Regions from separate parts of the Streptomyces sp. NPDC126510 genome, predicted to be linked through region 2. Evidence: riboswitches for the same ligand, from Rfam matches in the RefSeq annotation. Region 2 holds a riboswitch; the other holds the start of a gene.
What was found. A riboswitch is a leader RNA that binds a small molecule or an ion and turns the genes downstream of it on or off. The one in region 2 is predicted to bind thiamine pyrophosphate.

Region 1 (10,609 bases), on a different contig from region 2:
ACATGACCGCCGACCGGCGCGGCTTCTGGGAGGAGCGCGGCTACCACAACATCGGCGACCCCTGGCGGGAGCAGCGCTACTCCTACCAGGAGCTCCCGGGGGACGGCCCCGACCTCTGAGGTTCAGCCGTCGCGCAGCTTCTTCAGCCGCTCCACGTCGGCCGCGTGCCCCTGCTTGCCGCCCGGCGTCTCGATGATCAGCGGCACGCCCGCGGTCGCGGGGTGCGTCATCAGCGCCCGGAACGGGTCCTCGCCGATGTGGCCGACGCCGATGTTCTCGTGCCGGTCCTTGTGCGCGCCCACGACGTCCTTGGAGTCGTTGGCGTGGATCAGCTTCAGCCGGCCCTCGCCGACCGTGTCGACCAGCAGGTCCAGCGTCTGGTGCATTCCGCTCGGTCCGGTCAGGTCGTGCCCGGCTGCGTAGATGTGGCAGGTGTCCAGGCACACGCCGAGCATCGGGTGGGCGTCCAGCGCCTCGAAGTACGGGCCGAAGTCCCACGTCCGTGAGCACAGTGAGGCACCCTGGCCGGCCGTCGACTCCAGCAGCAGGAACGGATCGTCGTCGTGGGTCAGCTCGTCCAGCAGCGGCAGCAGATGCTCCCGTACCTGCTTCAGCGCCACCGACCGCTCCCGGCCGCCGGTCGCGCTGCCGGTGTGCACGACCACCCCCAGCGCCCCGATCTCCCGCCCGCGCCGCAGGGAGTGCCGCAGCGACTCCACCGACCGCTCCACGGTCGCCTCGGTGTGCGAGCCGAAGTTGATCAGGTAGGGGGCGTGGACGTACGCCGGGATCGACCCGTCCGCGCACGCCGCGCGGAACGCCTCGTCCTGCTTGGGGTTACCGGTGGGAGTGGCCCAGCCGCGCGGGTTGGCGACGAAGACCTGGACGGCCTCCGCCGCCAGATCACGGGCGTACGACAGGCCGACGGAGTGGAGCCCACCGGCCACGGGGACGTGGCCGCCCACGGGGTTGCGGGAGGGGCCGGACAGCTGACTGTTCACCCGTTCAGGGTGTCATGCGTCCGGCCCTGCCCCGGCCGCGGGCCTCAGGCCCGCCCGACTCACCTGATCTTGATGGTGATCGTGGAGCCCTTGGGCGCGGTCCGACCGCCCTCGACGGACTGGCTCTTGACCTCGTCGCCGAACAGGCCGAGCAGCCCGCGGTCCTCGTCGACCTCGAACCCGGCACCTTCCAGCGCCTGCCTGGCGTCGTCGACGGCGTCGCCGACCACGTCCGGGACCTCGATCATCTCGGGGCCCTTCGACAGCGTCAGCGTCACCGTGTCGCCCTCGGCCGCCCTGCCGGACTTCGGCGTCTGCCGGACCACCTGGCCCTTGTCGTACTCGGAGGAGTTGACCCGCTCGGTGGCGATCTTCACCTTGAGCCCGGCCTCCGTCAGCTCGGACCGCGCGTCCGCCTCGTCCGAGCCGGTGACGTCGGGGATGTCGATGGGGGCGCCCTTGCTGACGACCAGTGCGACGGCCGTGCCCGCGCGCACCTTCGTGCCGTCGGCCGGGCTCGCGGAGACCACCGAGCCGCGGGGCACGTCCTCGCTGAACTCCCGGGTGACCATGCCCGGCTCCAGCCCGTCGTCCTTCAGCAGGTCCCGCGCCTCGCCCAGCTTCTGTCCCGCGAGGGCGGGCACCCGCACGGTCTCGGGGCCGTCGGAGACCGTGATGCCCACCGAGTCGTTGCCGCGGATGCGCGTCCCGGCCTTCGGGTCGCTGCTGATGACCTGGCCGCGCTCCACGGTGTCGCTGTGGGCGTGCTCCACCCTGCCGAGCTCGAGACCGGCGTCGCGCAGCCGGTCCTCTGCCTGCTCCTGGGTCTTCGTCAGCAGCGGCGGGACCTCGGTGAACTGGCCGGAGTTGATGTACCAGACGCCGACGCCGACACCCAGCGCGAGCAGGACGGCGACGACGATCGCCGCCGGGCCGCGCCGGGGCCCCCTGCGCCGGGACGGCGGGGGCGGCGGCGGGGACGCGAAGCGGCTGGTGCGGTCGAGAGCGGCGGCCCCGGAGGCCTCGTCGTCCTCGTTCACCGGCAGCGGGCGGGGGGTGGTCAGGGCGCGCGGGATCACGGTCGTCCGGTCGCCGCCGTTGTCGTGGTCCGCCGCGAGCGCCTGCGGCGGCACCGCGTCCAGCTGGTCCTCGTCCAGCCGGCCGCGTCCGTCACGGACCTGCGCGAGCAGGGCCACCGCGTCGTGCGGGCGGAGAGCCGGGGTGCGGGCCGTCGCCGAGGCCACCATCGCGTCCAGCTCGTACGCCATGCCGGGCACGGCGGCCGAGGGCGGGGGCACGTCCTCGTGCAGGTGCTTGTAGAGGATGACGGCGGGGGAGTCCCCGTCGTGCGGCTTGTCACCGGTCAGCATCTCGTACAGCATCACGCCGCACGCGTACACGTCGACGCGGGGATCGGCGGTGCCGTCCTCTATCTGCTCCGGGGCGAGGTACGAGACCGTGCCGAGCACGGTGCCGGTGGTGTTCGTCACCGTGTCCACGGCCCGGACCAGGCCGAAGTCGGCGACCTTGACCCGCCCGTCGTCCCCTATCAGGACGTTCTCGGGCTTCATGTCGCGGTGCACGAACCCGGCGCGGTGCGCCGCGCCCAGAGCGGCCAGCACCGGCTCCAGGATGTCCAGGGCGGCACACGGCTGCAGGGCCCCGCGCTCGCGCAGCACGTCCCGCAGGGTGCAGCCCGCGACGTACTCCATCGCCAGGTACACGTAGGAGCCGTCGGTGCCCTGGTCGAAGACCTGCACCACGTTCGGATGGGCCAGTCGGGCCACCGACTTCGCCTCGCGGATGAACCGCTCGACGAACGAGGCGTCGACCGCGAGCGAGGGATGCATCACCTTGAGCGCGAGGACCCGGTCGAGCCGGGTGTCCACGGCCCGGTAGACCGTGGCCATCCCGCCGACCGCGATCCGCGCGTCGATGCGATACCGGCCGTCGAGCACCTGCCCAACCAAGGGGTCCTGAAGGGTCGTGTCCACGCAGGCGAGTGTACGAGCCACGACCGACAGCCCTGTCCCCCCTGCTGTTTCCGGGGCGGGACTGCAGCCGACCTGTGACGTGTGTCCCACCTTCTCCTGGCCTCTACTGGAAAGCGGGCCGCTCCGGGTCCAGCGCGGCCATGCCCTCCACGGGCGACGACGCCTGCGCGAAGTGCCGCCGGGGGATCCGCCCGGCCCGGTACGCCAGCCGCCCCGCCTCCACGGCGTGCCGCATGGCGTCGGCCATCAGCACGGGTTCCTGCGCCCGCGTCACCGCCGAGGCGAGCATGACGCCCGCACACCCCAGCTCCATCGCCAGCGCCGCGTCCGAGGCCGTCCCCGCGCCCGCGTCCAGGATCACCGGCACGCGCGCGTGCTCCACGATCAGCTGGAAGTTGTGCGGGTTGCGGATGCCCAGCCCGGAGCCGATCGGCGAGCCGAGCGGCATGATCGCCGCGCAGCCCGCGTCCTCCAGCTTCCGCGCGAGCACCGGATCGTCGTTGGTGTACGGCAGCACCGTGAAGCCGTCGTCGACCAGGGTCTCGGCCGCCTCCAGCGTCTCGATCGGGTCCGGCAGCAGCGTGCGCTCGTCGGCGATGACCTCCAGCTTGATCAGGTCCGTGCCGAGGGCCTCGCGCGCGAGGCGGGCCGTGAGGACGGCCTCGCCGGCGGTGAAGCAGCCCGCCGTGTTCGGCAGCACCCGGATGCCGAGCTTGTCGAGGACGGACAGCACCGAGCCGTGCACCGAGGCGTTCACCCGGCGCATCGCGACCGTCGTCAGCTCCGTCCCGGACGCGGCCAGCGACCGCTCCAGCACGTCGAGGCTGGGCGCCCCTCCCGTGCCCATGATCAGACGGGACGTGAAGGACGTGCCGCCGAGGACGAACGGATCGTCGGCCATCGTCAGCCTCCCTGGACGGCGGTGAGGACTTCCACGCGGTCCCCCTCGGACAGGGGCGTGGAGGGCCACTGGGTGCGGGGGACGACGGTTTCGTTGAGGGCGGCGGCCACGCCCGAGGGCGAGGCCGTGAGCGACCTCACGACGGTGTCCAGAGCCGTGCCGGGCCCGACGTCCCGGGGCTCGCCGTTGACCGAGATGTTCATGCGGGCTGCTCCGTGAGTGCGGTGGCGGGGCTGAAGCGTTTCGGGGTGAAGGGGCGGGCCTCCTCGGGGAGTTCGCCCGTCGCCAGGACGTGCGCCATGGCGTCACCGGTCACCGGTGTGAGCAGGACGCCGTTGCGGTAGTGCCCGGTGGCCAGCAGCAGCCCCTCCAGACCGGTGGGTCCGAGCAGCGGCGCGTTGTCGGGGGAGCCGGGCCGCAGCCCCGCCCTGGTCTCGGTGAGCGGCAGCTCGGTGATGCCCGGGACCAGCTCGTGCGCGTCCCGCAGCAGCTCGTACACGCCGCCCGCGGTCACCGTGGTGTCCCAGCCCAGCTCCTCGCTGGTGGCCCCGACGACCAGTTCGCCGCTCGCCCGCGGCACCAGGTAGACGTGGCTGCCGCGCACGACCGCCCGCACGGTCCGGCTCAGGAAGGGTCCGTGCCGCTGCGGCATGGTCAGCCGCAGGACCTGCCCCTTCACCGGCCGCACGGGAGGCAGCACGTCCTCCGGGACGCCCGCCAGCCGCCCGCTGAGACTCCCCCCGGCGAGCACCACCTGCCCGGCCGCCGCCCCGGTCCCGTCGGCCAGGGCGGCGCCCGCGGCCCGGTCCCGGACCACGGTCAGCCGCTCCGCCCACGTCCGGTGGACGACCACACCCGCCCGCTCGCACGCGGCGAGAAGCGCCCCGGCCAGCCGCCGGGGATCGATCTGGTGATCGCCGTCGACCCTCAGCCCTCCGCGCACGCCCGGCGCGAGCATCGGCTCCAGGCGTCGGCACTCGCGCCCCGACAGCCACTGCGACTCCAGCCCCGACTGCTGCTGCAGGGCGTGCAGTTCGCGCAGGTGGGCCCGGTCGTCGGCGTCCAGGGCGACGGCGAGCGTGCCGCAGCGGCGGTAGCCGAGGTCCCGGCCGGTCAGCTCGGTGAGCTCGGCGGCGAAGTCCGGATAGCGCCGGGCGGAGGCGAGGTTCAGCCCGAGCAGGGTCTGCTCGCCGTAGTGCAGCTCCGTGACGGCGGCCAGCATGCCGGCAGCCACCTGAGCGGCACCGCCGCCCGGCTCGGGGTCCACGACGGCCGTGGCGAACCCGCGTTGCGCGGCCCGCCAGGCCGTGACCAGGCCGATGATCCCGCCCCCGATGACCAGGACGTCTGACGATGTGGACGTACGCGACATGGGCGTCCAGCCCCTCCCTTCGCCGGCATGACCCGGATCAGGTTCGTACGGTCGGAGGCCGCCAGCCTCCCTCTCAGCCCGGTGCGTCCGGGCTCCCGCGAGTGCTTTACGTTGGCCACCCTAGCCCGATGCCCTGCCCCGCAGTAAGGGAGCCTCAGCCCATGGCCCGATCCCTCGACGGTCTCGTCCTTGCCCCGGTCGCCGACCAGGCACCGGGTCAGGTGGGCACCCGGACCCGGTTCACGTACCACGAGCGGGCGGGCGAGATCTGGGCGGAGTACACGGGCGGCGACGTCGTACGCGGGCACCTCGTGGGTACCCGGGAAGGTGACCGGCTGGACTTCCGGTACGTCCAGCTCAAGCGGGACGGCACCACGTCCTCGGGGCACTGCGTCTCGGCGGTCGTGGAGCTGCCCGACGGGCGGGTGCGGCTGGAGGAGACCTGGGAGTGGGAGTCCCGGCGGGGCGACGGCACGAGCGTTGTGGAGCAGGTCACGGCGCATGAGCACTGACTGACAAAACGTCAGGTGTCTATGGTGATCAGGTGAGCGAGCAGACGCAGGAACCAGGTCCGTCCGCGCCGCGGCGCGTCGTCGTGGCGGGTGCGGGCATGGCCGGGGTGCAGACCGCCGTCGCCCTGCGCGAGCAGGGCTTCGCCGGGGACGTGATCCTCATCGGCGCCGAGCCCCACCAGCCCTACGACCGGCCCCCGTTGTCCAAGGCCGTCCTGCTCGGCAAGTCCGAAAGCTCCGCCTTCGACGTGGACTTCGAGGCCCTCGGCATCGAACTGCGGCTCGGCTGCGAGGTGCTGGGCCTGCGCCACGCCGACCACGAGCTGGACACCGAGGACGGGCCCGTGCCGTACGACGTCCTCGTCGTCGCGACCGGCGCGGAACCCGTCCGGCTGCCCGGCACCGAGGGCGTTCCGGGGGTGCATCTGCTGCGCACCCTGGACGACGCCGAGCGGCTGCGGCCGGTGCTGGCCCGCCAGCACGACATCGTGGTCGTCGGCGCGGGCTGGATCGGCGCGGAGTTCGCCACCGCCGCGCGCGAGGCGGGTTGCGCGGTGACCGTCGTGGAGGCCGCCGAACGCCCGCTCGCCGAGGCGCTGCCCGCCGAGGTGGCCGCCCCCATGGCCGGCTGGTACGCCGACGCGGGCGCGGTCCTGCGGACGCACGCGCGCGTGGAGCGCGTCGAACCCGGTGCCGTCGTCCTCGACGACGGCACGCGGCTGCCCGCGGGCGCGGTCGTCGTCGGCATCGGCGCCCGCCCCGCCACGGCCTGGCTGGCCGGCTCCGGCCTCGAACTGGGCCCCCACGGCGAGATCGTCGCCGACGAGCATCTGCGCACGGCCGTGCCGGATGTGTACGCGGTCGGCGACTGCGCGTCCTTCCCCTCGGGGCGCTACGGCGAGCGCCTTCTGATCCACCACTGGGACAACGCCCTCCAGGGGCCGCGCACGGTCGCCGTGAACATCGTCGGCGGGGCAACGGGGGAGACACCGGCCGTGTACGACCCGGTGCCGTACTTCTGGTCCGAGCAGTTCGGGCGGTTCGTCCAGTACGCCGGGCACCACGCGGCCGCGGACACCACCCTGTGGAGGGGCGACCCCTCCGGTCCGGCCTGGACGGTCTGCTGGCTGCGGGCCGAGCGGCTGGTCGCGCTGCTGGCGGTGGGCCGGCCCCGCGACCTGGCGCAGGGCCGCCGCCTGATCGAGTCCGGCACGCCGATGAATCCGGTGCTGCTGGCCGATCCGGCCAGGCCCATGAAAGCGGCGACGGCCCAGACGCCACCGCCTCGGTGAGGGCCGCGGGCGCGGTGCGGCCGGGCGCGGCGCGTCCGCCGGGTGGACCGGTCCGGCTTCCGACTGTCAGCGGCAAATGGCAGGCTGGTTTCCGTGACCGAGATTGACGCAAAGATCGATGCTCTCGTCCCCGCCTGGCTCACCCTCCCCGACATCGCCGAACAGCTCGGCGTCGAGGTGACGCGTGTGCGGCAGCTGGTCAAGGACGGCCAGCTCATCGCCGTACGCCGAGGTGAGAACCGCGCGCTGCACGTCCCCGCCGCCTTCATCGACGGGGACAAGGTCGTCAAGGGCCTGTCCGGGACCCTGACGCTCCTGCGGGACGACGGCTTCACGGACGAAGAGATGCTGGAGTGGCTCTTCACCCCGGACCCCAGCCTGCCCGGCACCCCCGCGCAGGCGCTCAGCGAGAACCGCGGCACGGAGGTGAAGCGCCGCGCCCAGGCGCTCGCGGTCTGACCCGGCCGCGACGGGACAACCGTCCGGTGCCGTGTGAGCGGGGCCGGACCTGAACAACCGCCCGATGTGGGGGCCGTGACCCGAGGGGTCACGGCCCAGGGGTGGCATGCGCCGCGTGCGGGGAGTCGAACGCCACCGGCGTGGCTGCGAACGCCACCCATGGCGCCGCGGACCTCACCGGCCTTGGCCGACGGGTCCGTGGCGGGCCGGGGCAGGCGTAGGGTGCCCGAGGCGGTCGCGGCGGGACGGGTGCGGCCCGTGCCGCACGCTCAGGCACGCCGCCCGCGCACGCCGCTCACGCGGGCCACCGCACGCCGCCCACGCGGGCCCACCCGCACGCCACCGACACCCAGGGGGACACGCATGACCGGCACCGCCGCCGCCACCGCACGGGCCCAGCTCGCCGACGCCCGGGTCTACCTCTGCACCGACGCGCGCAAGCGGCAGGGCGACCTCGGGGAGTTCCTCGACGCCGTGCTGACCGGCGGGGTCGACATCGTGCAGTTGCGGGACAAGGGCATGGAGGCCGCCGAGGAACTGGAGTACCTGGCCGTCTTCGCGGACGCCTGTGCCCGGCACGGCAAGCTGCTCGCGGTCAACGACCGTGCGGACGTCGCCCATGCCGCCGGCTCCGACGTCCTGCACCTCGGCCAGGGCGACCTGCCGGTCCCCGCGGCCCGTGCGCTCCTCGGCGACGACGTCCTGATCGGCCGTTCCACCCATGCCGAGTCCGAGGCCGGGGCGGCCGCCGTCGAACAGGGCGTGGACTACTTCTGCACCGGCCCGTGCTGGCCGACGCCCACCAAGCCCGGCCGTCACGCACCCGGCCTGGACCTCGTCCGCCACACCGCCGCTCTCAGGACCGACCGCCCCTGGTTCGCCATCGGCGGCATCGACCTCGGCAATCTCGACCAGGTCCTGGAGGCGGGCGCCCGGCGGGTCGTCGTCGTCCGGGCGATCACCGAGGCGGACGATCCCGGGGCCGCGGCGGCCGCGTTCGCGAAGCGGCTGCGTGAGGCGTAGTCCCCACGGCTTGTCCAAGGGATGGACAACAAGTGGACAATTAGGGCAAAAGTCGGCCCCCGGTTGGGGGACCGACCGCCCCTGGCTAACCTGCCGGTATGGCCCTCGGCACCGCATCCATCAGGTCGGACCACGCCCGCACCGTCCGCGACATGCTCGCGGCCGGCAAGACGACGTACTCGTTCGAGTTCTACGCCCCCAAGACCCCGAAGGGCGAGCGGAACCTGTGGAACGCGCTGCGCCGGGTCGAGGCCGTGGCGCCCGACTTCGTCTCCGTGACCTACGGAGCGGGCGGTTCCACCCGTGCGGGCACGGTCAAGGCGACCGAGGCGATCGCCTCCGACACCACCCTCACCCCGATCGCCCACCTCACCGCGGTCGACCACTCGGTGGCCGACCTGCGCAACATCATCGGCCAGTACGCCGACGCCGGGATCCGCAACATGCTCGCCCTGCGCGGTGACCCGCCCGGCGACCCGATGGGCGACTGGGTGCCGCACCCCCGAGGTCTGGCCTACGCCGCCGAACTCGTCGAACTGATCAAGGCCTCCGGCGACTTCTGCGTGGGAGTCGCCGCCTTCCCGGCGATGCACCCCCGCTCGTGCGACTGGGACACCGACGTCCGCCACTTCGTCGACAAGTGCCGGGCCGGCGCGGACTACGCCATCACGCAGATGTTCTTCCAGCCCGAGGACTACCTCCGGCTGCGCGACCGGGTCTCGGCCGCCGGCTGCGACACCCCGATCATTCCCGAGATCATGCCGATCGCCAGCGTGAAGACGCTGGAACGGATCGGATCCCTCACCAACGCCACGTTCCCGGACGCCCTGAAAGAGCGGATCCTCACAGCAAAAGACGATCCGGCCGCTGTACGCTCCATTGGGATCGAATTCGCCACGGAGTTCTGTGCGCGGCTGCTCGCCGAGGGCGTGCCCGGCTTGCACTTCATCACGCTCAACAACTCCACCGCGACACTGGAGATCTACGAGAACCTGGGTCTGCACCACGCACCGCAGGCCTAGACCGTTCGCACCGGTATACGACACACTGCGTAGCGGCCACTGTGAGAGGGGCGTACATGGGCTGGGCGGTCCTCTACATCGCGTTCGGCATCGTCGCGCTGTGGCTGCTGGGCGAGGTGCTCCTGCAGTACAAGGCGCGACTGCGCTGGCGCCTGCTGGCCTTCGCCGGGTTCCTCGGTGTGGTCGTCGGTGTCCTGATCCCGTCGGTCGTCGTGATCGGACTGGGTGCGGCCGCCTTCGCGGTCGGGCAGACCTACGTCACTCTGTCGTTCCGCAGCGGCTTCGCGGCCGGCTGGGCGATGAACGCGCCCGCGCTGGGCGGCAGCAAGCGGCGCCGCGGTGAGCGCGGCCGCCAGGAGCCCACCCTGGAGGTCTCCGGCCTGGAGGCCGAGGGCGGTCATGACGACGAGGCCGGCGCCTACCGTCGCGACCCCGCCCCTCACGGCCAGGACGACGACTACGACCGGGACGACGTCTTCACCCCCGCCCGTCCCATGCACCAGCCGGAGTCCGCCGAGACCACCGCCGTCTACGAGCCGCAGCCCATGCCCGAGGACACCGGCTCCTACGGCGTCTACGACCACGGGTACCAGTCGGGGGGACAGCAGTCCGCCGACCAGTCCTACGCCTACGACTACTCCGGCTACGGCCAGCAGCAGGGCTACGACGCCACCGGTCAGCAGCAGTACGCCGCATACTCCGACCCGTACATCGGCTCGTCGAACTACGGCCAGGGCACGTACGACGGCACGTACGGCGACCAGCAGTACGGCGACCAGCAGTACTACGGCCAGCAGAGCTACGGCCAGGACCAGTACTCCGGCACCTACGGCGGCGACAGCCCGCCCGGCGGGGTCTGGGTCCCGCAGCAGCGCAACACCGACGAGTACGGGCAGGAACTGCCGCCGGAGCAGCCGTACGGCTACCAGGGCGGCGGGCAGCAGCCGCAGGGGAACGGGTACGACGAGCAGTACCGTTTCTGAAGCCCCGGCCCCGCCGGGGTGCTGTGCTCACTGCGAGCCGCGGAACTCCG
Region 2 (10,609 bases):
CCTCGGCCGCGCTCGCGCTCGGCACCGCCGGCAACGCGCTCGCCTGCAACATCAGCGAGTTCTCCGCCGAGGCGAAGTGCGATGGCGACAAGGGCGTCATCACGGTCACCGACGTGGACCCCGCCGGCATCCCGGCGACGGTCACCGTCTACCTGCAGAACAACGGCGCCGACGCGAAGAAGGTCGGCGAGCAGGTCGTCAAGGGCTCGCGCGAAGGCACCACCATCACCTTCGCCGACGACTGGAAGGCGAACGCCGAGTACCGCGTCCACGTCAAGGCCGCTTCGTACGTCGACGAGGACATCAAGCCGAACCTCGTCACCCCGGCCACGGCCTGCAAGAAGAAGGAGGAGGAGCCCCCGGCTTCGACTCCCCCGGCGACTCCGACCCCGTCGGCGTCCCCGTCGACGCCCGCCGAGGAGAGCGAGAGCCCGGCTCCGGAGCCGTCGGAGAGCCAGAGCAGCTCGCCGGCGGGCAACGCGCCCGCCCCGGCCGGTGACTCCAACCTCGCCGAGACCGGTGCCAACTCCAACACCGGCCTCATCGCCGGCATCGCGGCGGCCCTGGTCGTCGTCGGTGGCGGTGCGGTGTTCTTCGGCATGCGCCGCCGCGGGGCGAACAGCGACAGCTGACGCCCGAGCACACACCATGGCGTGGCCCGCCCCCCGACCGGGGGCGGGCCACGTCCCGTCTCAGCCGAAGGTGGCCCGCTCCAGCCAGAACTCCAGCAACTCCCGTTCGCCCAGGACCTCCAGCTCCTTCGCGTCCAGGGGCAGCCGACGGTAGAACGCGAGCAGCACGAAGGTGAGCGGCCCGCGCAGGGCGACCGTGGCCTTCTCGTGGCCCCGGCGCCAGCGGACACCGTCCTCGGTCAGCTCGACGAGCCACTCGGCGTTCAGGTCCGGTCCCGTGTCGGTGGCGTGCAGATGGATGCTGCGGCCCGGGCCGACCAGCTCCCCCACCACGTCCTGCGGCTCCGTCCGCTGCACGTACTCCACGATCTGGAGCCATTCGTCGATCGCGTCGGCGGCGACCTCGGGCGCGACCTCGTAGGGCAGCCCGGCGGCGAGTGCGGCGTCGGCGCGGTGCACGGTGATCTCGTGGGTCATCCTGCGGGCCCAGAACCCGGAGGTCCGTATCCCGGCCCAGCCCCACACCTTCGCGTCCGGCCCGGCCTCCCGCAGCGTGGCGACGATCCGTTCGCCCGTCTCCGCCAGCCAGGCGTCCAGTGCGGCGGCGTCACCGGCGGCCTCCGGACCGGCCACACCCGGCACCTGCTCCTCGGGCACCTCCTCCTCGGCCCGGGTCCGCACCATCAGCTCCGCCCAGCGCAGGGCACCGCCCGTGTGCCGGACGAGTTCCTCCAGCGACCAGTCGGGGCAGGTCGGCACCGTGCCGGACAGATCGGCCCCGGAGCTCACCACCTGCCTCAACAGGACGATCTGGTGGGCGATTTCGTCGCAGCAGCGGCCGTGCGCGAGTGGCGTCATGCCTCGCACCCTAGGCGGGGGCCTTCAACCGAGCACCACGATTTCGGCCGCGTCGAACTCCACCCCGACCTCGTCCCCGACCTCCGGTGCCGCCCGCAGCGCGCACGCCGCCTCCAGACGCGGGGCGTCCGGGGCCTGGAGGTGGAGGGCGACATGGGTGCCCTTGAAGGTGCGCGCGGTGACCGTGCAGCGCAGGCCCGTGTCGGCGGGTACCAGGCGCACCCCGGCGGGCCGCACCAGCAGGGTGCGTGCGCCCTGCGGGGCGTTCTCCGGCACCGGTACCTTGCCCCAGGGCGTGTCGGCGGCCTCCGTCCCGACCGTCGCCTCGACCACGTTCTCGAAACCGAGGAAGCGGGCGACGAAGGCGTCGGCGGGCCGCTGCCACACCTCGAGGGGCGTACCGGACTGCGCGATCCGCCCGTCCCGCATCACCACGACCCGGTCGGCCAGCGCGAAGGCCTCCCCCTGGTCGTGCGTCACTGCGAGCACGGTCGTGCCCAACCGGCCGAACAGTTCCTTCAGTTCGACGACAAGGCGCTCCCGCAGCGACCGGTCGAGCTGTCCCAGCGGCTCGTCCAGCATCAGCAGCCGGGGGTTCGGCGCGAGGGCCCGGGCCAGCGCCACCCGCTGCTGCTCCCCGCCGGACAGCGCGGCAACGGCCCGCCGGCCCGCGCCCGGCAGCCCCACGAGGTCCAGCAACTCCTTGACCCGTTCGGCCTGTTGCCGCTTCGACTCGCCGTGCATCCGCAACCCGAACGCCACGTTGCCGGCCACGTCCCGCTGCGGGAACAGCTGGTGGTCCTGGAACATCAGCCCGACGCCCCGCCGGTGCGCGGGTACGCCCGCCTGGCTCCGGCCGTCGAGCACCACCCGCCCGGAGTCGAGGTGTTGCAGCCCGGCCACCGCCCGCAGCAGGGTCGACTTGCCGCTGCCGCTGGGCCCGAGCACACACACGATCTCGTGCTCGGCGACCTCCAGATCGACGGCGTCCAGCACGGCACGCCCACCGAAGCGGACCGTCGCGCCCTGCAGGGCCAGCAGCATCAGAACTCCCCCGTCCGGTCCGTGCGGAGCCTCTCCAGCACCAGCAGGGCCACCGCGCACACCACCATCAGAATCGTCGAAAGGGCCATCGCCTGGCCGTAGTTGAGGTCGCCGGGCCGCCAGAGCAGCCGGGCCACCGCCACCGGCAGCGTCGGCCGGTCGGGGCGTGCGATGAACACCGTCGCGCCGAACTCCCCGAGGGACACGGCGAAGGCGAACCCGGCCGCGATCAGCAGCGCCCGCCGCACCATCGGCAGGTCCACCTCCCGCCACACCCGCCAGGGCGAGGCCCCGAGCACCGAGGCCGCCTCCCGCAGCCGCACGTCCACCGCCCGCAGCACGGGCAGCATGGTCCGCACCACGAACGGCACCCCGACCAGCGCCTGCGCGAGCGGCACCAGGACCCAGGAGGACCTGAGGTCCAGCGGCGGCTCGTCGAGGGAGATCAGGAACCCGAAGCCGACGGTCACCGCGGACACCCCGAGCGGCAGCATCAGCAGGGCGTCGAAGCCGCGCACGAACCGCCCGGCGTCCCGGCGGGTGAGCGCGACCGCGGCGAGACCGCCGATCACCACCGCGATGAGCGTGGCGGCGACGGCGTACGACAGGGAGTTGCCGATCGCCTCGATCGGCGGGACCAGGAACACTCCCCCGTCCTCGCGGGTCAGCGCCCGGTAGTAGCCGAAGCCCGGCGCGCCCAGGGACCGCTGCACCAGCACGGCGAGCGGCAGCACGATCAGGACGGCGACGGTGACGAGTACCCCGCCGAGCAGCGCCCACTGCCCCGTTCCCCGTGGCCTGCGCCCGGTCGCGGAGGCGTCCACCAGCCGCAGCGCGGTCTCCCGCCGCCGCACGGTCCAGGCGTGCAGGGCGAGGATCGCGCCCACCGCGACGAACTGGATGAGGGTCAGTACGGCGGCCGTGGACAGGTCGAAGATCTCCGAGGTCTGCCGGTAGATCTCCACCTCCAGGGTGGAGAAGGTGGGCCCGCCGAGGATCTGCACGACACCGAAGGAGGTGAAGGTGAACAGGAAGACCATCAGCGCGGCGGCGGCCACGGCCGGGGCGAGCGCGGGCAGCGTGACCTGCCGCCAGGCCTTCAGAGGCGATACCCCGAGCATGCGCGCGGCCTCTTCCTGCCGCGGGTCGAGCTGCGCCCAGAGCCCGCCGACGGTCCGGACGACGACCGCGTAGTTGAAGAAGACGTGCGCGAGCAGGATGGCCCACACCGTGGTGTCCAGCCGTACGCCCCACAGCTCGTCGAGCAGCCCGCCCCGGCCGACGAGCGCCAGGAACGCCGTACCGACGACGACCGTCGGCAGCACGAACGGGACGGTCACGACCGCCCGCAGGACCTGCTTGCCGGGGAAGTCGAAGCGGGCGAAGACGTACGCGCCGGGGAGTGCGACGAGCAGGGTGAGCACGGTGGAGACCACCGCCTGCCAGGTCGTGAACCACAGGACGTGCCGGACGTCCGACTGCGCCAGCACCTCCCCGATCCGCCCGAGGTGCCAGGCCCCGTCGGTCTTGAGGCCGCGCGCGACGATCGCGGCGACGGGGTAGGCGAAGAAGGCCGCGAAGAACGCGACGGGCACGGCCAGCAGACCGAACCGCGCCGCCGCGCCCCGCCTCCGGGCGGCTACTTCAGTACGAGTGAGGTCCACGACTTGACCCACTGGTCACGGTGGTCGGCGATCTTCGCCGGGTCCATGGTCTCCGGGTCCTTCGCCTGCGGCCCGTACTTCACGAACTCCGGCGGCACCTGGGCGCCCTCGGTCACCGGGTAGACGAACATGTTGAGCGGCATGTCCTCCTGGAACCTCTTGCTGGTCAGGAAGTCCAGGAACGCCTTGCCGCCCTTGGCGTTCTTCGCGTTGGCGAGCAGCCCGGCGTACTCGACCTGCCGGAAGCAGGTGCCCTCGGCGACGCCGGTGGGGGCGGTGCTCGGCTTGGGGTCGGCGTAGACGACCTCGGCGGGCGGCGAGGAGGCGTACGACACGACGAGCGGCCGGTCGCCCTTGGCCTTCTTCCCGCCGGCCGACCCGGAGAACTCCTGGTTGTAGGCCTGCTCCCAGCCGTCGACGACCTTGACGCCGTTGGCCTTGAGCTTCTTCCAGTAGCCCTCCCAGCCCCCGTCGCCGTACCGGGCGGCGGTGCCGAGCAGGAAGCCGAGGCCGGGCGAGGAGGCGGAGGCGTTCTCGGTGACGAGCAGGTTCTTGTACTGCGGCTCGACGAGATCGTCGAAGCTCCGCGGCGGCTGCAGCTTGTGATCGGCGAAGTACTTCTTGTCGTAGTTGACGCAGATGTCGCCGGTGTCGATGGGCGTGACGCGATGCTGCTTCCGGTCGACCCGGTACTCGGCCTTTACCTGGTCGGACCCCTTCGCCTCGTACGGCTGGAAGAGGCCGTTGTCGAGGGCGCGGGACAGCAGGGTGTTGTCGACCCCGAAGAAGACGTCGCCCTGCGGGTTGTCCTTGGTCAGGATGGCCTTGTTCACGGCCTGTCCGGCGTCGCCGTCCTTCAGGACGTTCACCTTGTAGCCGGACTGCTTCTCGAAGGCCGCGATGACGTCCTTGGACGCGGCCCACGAGTCGTGACTGACGAGCGTCACGGTCTTGGAGTCGCCGGACCCCTGGCCGCTGTCGGACGACCCGCACGCGGCGAGCGTGCCGGCCATGCCGAGCCCGACGACGACAGCCGTCAGTCGCTTCTTGTTGTCGCTCACTGGATTCCTCCTGGGGTGACCAGGAGAAGACGCGGCCCTGCCCGGGACTTCCGTGGTCCCGGGCAGGGCGCAACAGCTCGAGTGGTGACCGATCTCCCTACCCAGAATGACCTGGGCCAGGTTCGGAGGGTCTGCGGCCGTGTGCCGCACTCTCAGCGCTGTGGCGCTCCCCTGTCGGAATATGCAGATGTTCTTACGCGGGTCAGACTACCGTTCGGTGGCGGCGAGCTGACCACACGCCCCGTCGATCTCCTGACCACGGGTGTCCCGGATCGTCACCGGCACACCATGGGCGGCGATGGCCTCCACGAACGCCTTCTCGTCCTCGGGCCGCGAGGCGGTCCACTTGGAACCGGGCGTCGGGTTCAGCGGAATGAGATTGACATGCACGGGCTTGCCCTTGAGTAGCCGCCCGAGCCGGTCACCGCGCCAGGCCTGGTCGTTGATGTCCCGGATCAGCGCGTACTCGATGGACAGCCGACGGCCGGACTTGGCGCTGTACTCGAACCCGGCGTCCAGCACCTCGCGCACCTTCCACCGGGTGTTCACCGGCACGAGGGTGTCGCGCAACTCGTCGTCGGGAGCGTGCAGCGAGATGGCCAGCCGGCACTTGAAGCCCTCGTCGGCGAACCGGTGGATGGCGGGGACGAGGCCGACGGTGGAGACGGTGATGCCGCGCTGCGAGAGCCCCAGGCCGTCGGGCTCGGGGTCGGTGAGCCGCCGGATGGACCCGACGACCCGGTTGTAGTTGGCGAGGGGCTCGCCCATGCCCATGAAGACGATGTTGCTGAGCCGGGCCGGGCCGCCGGGGACCTCCCCGTCCCTGAGCGCCCTCATGCCGTCGACGATCTGATGGACGATCTCGGCGGTGGACAGATTCCGGTCCAGCCCCGCCTGCCCGGTCGCGCAGAACGGGCAGTTCATCCCGCATCCGGCCTGCGAGCTGATGCACATGGTCACCCGGTCCGGGTAGCGCATCAGCACGGACTCGACGAGCGTCCCGTCGAACAGCCGCCACAGGGTCTTGCGGGTGGTGCCCTGGTCGGTCGACAGATGCCGCACGACGGTCATCAGCTCGGGCAGCAGGGCTTCCTGCAGCCGCCCCCGGGCACCGGCCGGAATATCGGTCCACTGCTCCGGATCATGCGCGTACCGCGCGAAGTAGTGCTGCGAGAGCTGCTTGGCACGAAACGGCTTCTCCCCGACCGCGGCAACAGCCTCCTTGCGCTCGGCAGGAGTGAGATCGGCAAGATGCCGCGGCGGCTTCTTGGCTCCGCGGGGGGCGACGAAAGTGAGTTCTCCGGGTGCAGGCATAACCCTCCCAGTGTCGCAGATCAACTCCGGGAGCCCAGGCCAGAGTGGGGTGGGGGTGGTCACCCGCGGGTGCCGTCTGTCGGCGTTGGTCGGCTTCGGACGGCCCAGGGACGGCCCAGGGGCGCGTGCTCTGGGGTTGGGATGATCTCTCCGGGGGGGGGTGCGAGGGACATGCTTGAACTGATGGAGTGGCTGGCTGAGCGCGGAGTCACGACCGTCTGCAAGGTCGACGGTGACCGCATGGTGGAGCGGGGGAAGGCATGGATGGTCATCATCAGCGGTGGACCGCTTGGCGAGGACTCGTTCTTCCGTGCCGACCTGGCTACGGCAGACGCATGCCTTGATTCGTTGCTTGCGCACCTGGAGGGCAAGGGCCTGTCGCCGTTCGCATGATCAGTGTGTCCCCTACAGTCGTCGCTACCGCTCGATGCGGACTATGGGCGGGGAGGTCGCTGAGGTCTGCTGGGCCGGTCAGAAGCGCTATACGGAGCAACGGCGGTCAATGCCAGTCAGTGCGGTTGCTGTACTCCGCGGCTGTACTGTGCCGCCACGGGAAACCCTTCGGCGTCTGCCCTGTTCTCGCAATCGCCAGTGCAGTCTGAGATGTCAAGCCGAAGGCCTTGGCTTCTTGTTGGTCAGCTTCCTCTGCATCCTCTTGATCTTCTTCCTGTCGATCAACTTCTCCAAGGCGTTGCCTTCAAGATTGTCGACTAGGCGTGGGTCCGGGCGAAGAGGTTGCGGTTTGCTTTGGTTGCTCGGGGCGCTCATTACTGTCTCCTTCGGCTTTAGTCATCGTACCCGCGACCAAGAAGCCAAGGGAAACGATGAGCAACAGCAGTGACACGAAGAGCAACCAAGCCTTGGCTCCGGTTTTCCGGTTCATCCCGAGCAAAGCAGCACGCGTGTCAAATACAACCTTCCGGATGACGCTCTCAGGCTGCCCACTATATAGGCCTCGCAGCCGTACCGGATCGATGCTGCTGCCGCTCCGGAAGAACAGGGACAGCACGATCAACAAGCCTGCCCCTGCCGCCAACCATTGTGCGACCAGTTGCATGTCACTGGCCTTGTCCGTGTCCTTAACAGCCCCTACCAAAACAGCCACGAAGATCAGAAGGATGCCCCCCTTGCTGTCCAAGCTGTCGACTCGACGTTCTTGCAAGTCGATTTCTTGGTCAAGCTCCGAGCGGAAAAATTGATCTTCATCCCAACCGCTGGTGCTCTGTTGTCGAGACATGCGCCAGCACACCAGACCAATAGGCAGCAAGCCCAGGAGCCCGAGACCCCACTTGATCCAGTACTTGCGCATGTACGCAATGTAATTGCATAGATCATGGGGCGCACTTCCGCGGGCAAGCTTTGTCACGCGGTCGGCGTAGCAACTGGCCGGAGTTGCTCGCAGGTCGGCGGCTCCAGGAAAAGTGGACACACCTTCCGCACACACTCCCCTTCCTCCACCACCCACCGAACCCAGCTCCCATCCCGTCTGCCGTCGACCCACACACCGTGGAGCGGGCGTGGTTCCTGGCGTCCAGGTGGAGCGCGCCACTGTACGAACGACCTGGACGCCAGGGGCCGCGTCTGCTCGGCTCTGCCTGGGTCGATGGCAGGCGGGATGGGAGCTCCCCGCGCACGCCACCAATCGGCCGGCACTCGCGAACGGCGCCCCCTCCATCTCGGAGCCTGAGCGCCCCCGCCGGAGGCATGTTTGAGCGTTGCCGCGCTCCCGCGGTTCTCGACTCATGGCCCCGGCCTGTTTCACATGTGGGCGCGCGTCGGCGCAGCCCGGGCGGAGCGGGCCGAAGGCAGGAGCGGCGCCCGGAGCGGAGCCGGGAAGCGCGCCCGGCGGAGCGGAGCGCAGCCGGGGCTTGATGAGGTAGAGAAACTCGTAACAGCTCAGGCGTGGCCGGTCGCGTAGGAGCATGGCTCGTGGCCTGAGCGCCTGGCCTGGCGGCGAGTTGATGTCAGGCGGAAGCCTTGCCAGTGGTGCTGAGGAGCCGACTGGTGAAGCCTTCGCGGCAGAGCCGCTCGAACGCCTGACGTACGTCCTCCGGCACCGGCTGGCTGATCATGAACCCTTGCTCCGGGTAGATCAGCAAGCGCTGAAGGGCGCCCACCAGCATGTCGATGACCAGTCGCGCATCCCGGATGGAATCGACGTACTCGTCGAACGTCATCGGGGTAGAGGCGCTAACCACCTCAACCTCTGGCCAGAGCTTGCGAGCCGTCGCGTACGAGCGCCTCTCCTCATACGGCTTGCTGATCAGAAGCACGGAGGACACGTCCACTCCGGCCTTTTCGAGCAGGGCTTTGGACAAGCGGATGTTCTCACCCGTGTTGCGAGCGTGCTGTTCCACGAGCACCGCAGAGCTGGGGACACCGAGTTCAAGAGCCCGCTCGCGGTAGTGGACAGCCTCGCCCCTCGGCATGCGTTCTCGCGTCGTGGGGCTGGTAGCTCCCGTGAACACAAGCAGTGGAGCCATGCCGCGCTTGTACAGATCCACTGCCGTATCGGCCACACCCAGGTCGTGGCTGCCCAGGCCAATCGCGACAGAGCACGGCCGCGGGGTGTGGCCCATCTGGTGGTAGTCCCACAGGCGTCGTGCGTCGGCCCGTGCCTGTGTCGAGATCATTACTGTCCCTTCTCGCCCTTCGCTGAGTCCGGAACCTTGAACTCGTATTCCCAGGCGAAGCGCGAAGCCGCGTGAACACCGATGGCGAACTCGACCACTGTGCCAGATGCCGTGTAGGTCGTTCGATGCAGCTCGACCACCGGTTCACCCGGCGGTAGTTGTAGGAGCTTCGCCTCGTCGGACGTGGGGGCCCGGGCGAAGAGCCGCTCCTTCATGTGGTCGATCTCGTACCCGGCGTCGTACAGCACCCGGAAGCCGCCGCCTTTGCCGGCCGGACCCGGTGTCGGGTCCACCAGCCTGGTGCCCTCGACATGCTCGGGTCGGTAGTAGCTGGTCAGGGTGTGCGTCGGCTGGTCGCCTTCCTTCACCAGTCGCGCTCGCGCGTACACCTCTGCCCCTTCAGGCAGGCCGTGTGCGGCTGCGACTGCTGGCGGGGCTTCGATGAGGCTGACCGTCTGAGACTGCTCATTTCGGCGGTAGCTGCGCCCGGAGGCCACGCGGTCCGCGATGAACGCGACCTCGTCGCCGTCTCGCCACTTGGCCTTGTCGTACCGGGCGATGCCGAGCCGCTTGAGCGGCACCTGTTGCCGTACGACGGTGCCGTGCCCCCGAGACGAGGTCACCAGGCCCTCGACCTCAAGAGCCTTGTAGGCCGCATGGACGGTGGACTTTGAGCCCTCGCCCTCTGCGACTAGCTCCCTGATCTGCGGAAGCTGCTGGCCTGGTGCGTACTCGCCCCTTTTGATCTGCTCAGCCAGCTTGTCCGCCAGCTCTCGCCACTTGGGCGTCATCGCGTGACTCCTCTCTTCGCGACCAGTCAAACACAGTCCCAGGACTGTTGACAGTCCCAGGACTGCGTGCCACTGTTTCCTCAGGCGCTCGCAGTCCTAGGACTGCGAACCGGAGGGCCCTTTTTGGGCTGCTCCAAACGCATCGACTCAGGGAGTGATTCATGCCGTCGTTCAAGATCGACGTTTCCACCGCCGTGGTGTTCGTGGCCACCGCCCCGACGCCGAAGCTTGTCAACCAGAAGACTGGAGAGCGCGCCATGGACCGGGAGACCGGTGCGGGCCTGTCGACCGTGGGCCTGCTGGTCTCGGACGAGGGGGAGGGCAACCTCTACCAGGTCACGATCCCGGAGACGGGTATCCCGGAGGGCCTGGCGCCGGGGCTGCCGGTGAAGGTGATCGGCTTGAAGGCCCGTGACTGGGAGAACGAGTTCAACGGCCAGAAGCGCCACGGCATCTCGTTCCGCGCGGTCGCGATCACCCCGGCGGCCTGACCATGACCGACCTGACGATGTGGCTGGAGGCCACGGGAGCCTTAGCCGGTGCCGGTGGTCTCGGCTACGCGAAGGTACGCGCCCCGCGCGTGTACTGGGCGCTGGTCGGCATGCCGGTCAC

Region 1: it holds a riboswitch for thiamine pyrophosphate, as region 2 does, so the genes downstream of both, thiO (glycine oxidase ThiO) here and ABTX60_RS11940 (thiamine ABC transporter substrate-binding protein) in region 2, are expected to answer to the same signal.

The regions. Positions count from the first base shown of each region.
Region 1 is NZ_JBEORR010000002.1:41,514-52,122, forward strand. It holds gene ABTX60_RS02120 (sulfite oxidase-like oxidoreductase) at 1-119, shown strand, start outside; gene ABTX60_RS02125 (deoxyribonuclease IV) at 123-1,001, opposite strand; gene pknB (Stk1 family PASTA domain-containing Ser/Thr kinase) at 1,061-2,995, opposite strand; gene ABTX60_RS02135 (thiazole synthase) at 3,099-3,896, opposite strand; gene thiS (sulfur carrier protein ThiS) at 3,899-4,099, opposite strand; gene thiO (glycine oxidase ThiO) at 4,096-5,268, opposite strand; TPP riboswitch at 5,266-5,377, opposite strand; gene ABTX60_RS02150 (avidin-fold protein) at 5,430-5,780, shown strand; gene ABTX60_RS02155 (NAD(P)/FAD-dependent oxidoreductase) at 5,813-7,072, shown strand; gene ABTX60_RS02160 (Rv2175c family DNA-binding protein) at 7,166-7,531, shown strand; gene thiE (thiamine phosphate synthase) at 7,895-8,554, shown strand; gene metF (methylenetetrahydrofolate reductase [NAD(P)H]) at 8,653-9,576, shown strand; gene ABTX60_RS02175 (SCO2102 family sporulation regulator) at 9,633-10,559, shown strand; gene ABTX60_RS02180 (phytoene desaturase family protein) at 10,587-10,609, opposite strand, start outside.
Region 2 is NZ_JBEORR010000007.1:184,085-194,693, reverse strand. It holds gene ABTX60_RS11960 (LAETG motif-containing sortase-dependent surface protein) at 1-632, shown strand, start outside; gene ABTX60_RS11955 (maleylpyruvate isomerase family mycothiol-dependent enzyme) at 693-1,490, opposite strand; gene ABTX60_RS11950 (ABC transporter ATP-binding protein) at 1,515-2,534, opposite strand; gene ABTX60_RS11945 (ABC transporter permease) at 2,534-4,198, opposite strand; gene ABTX60_RS11940 (thiamine ABC transporter substrate-binding protein) at 4,174-5,211, opposite strand; TPP riboswitch at 5,336-5,442, opposite strand; gene rlmN (dual-specificity RNA methyltransferase RlmN) at 5,467-6,573, opposite strand; gene ABTX60_RS11930 (hypothetical protein) at 6,745-6,966, shown strand; gene ABTX60_RS11925 (hypothetical protein) at 7,271-7,882, opposite strand; gene ABTX60_RS11920 (YdcF family protein) at 8,538-9,206, opposite strand; gene ABTX60_RS11915 (GntR family transcriptional regulator) at 9,206-9,997, opposite strand; gene ABTX60_RS11910 (SCO3933 family regulatory protein) at 10,159-10,488, shown strand; gene ABTX60_RS11905 (FtsK/SpoIIIE domain-containing protein) at 10,491-10,609, shown strand, end outside.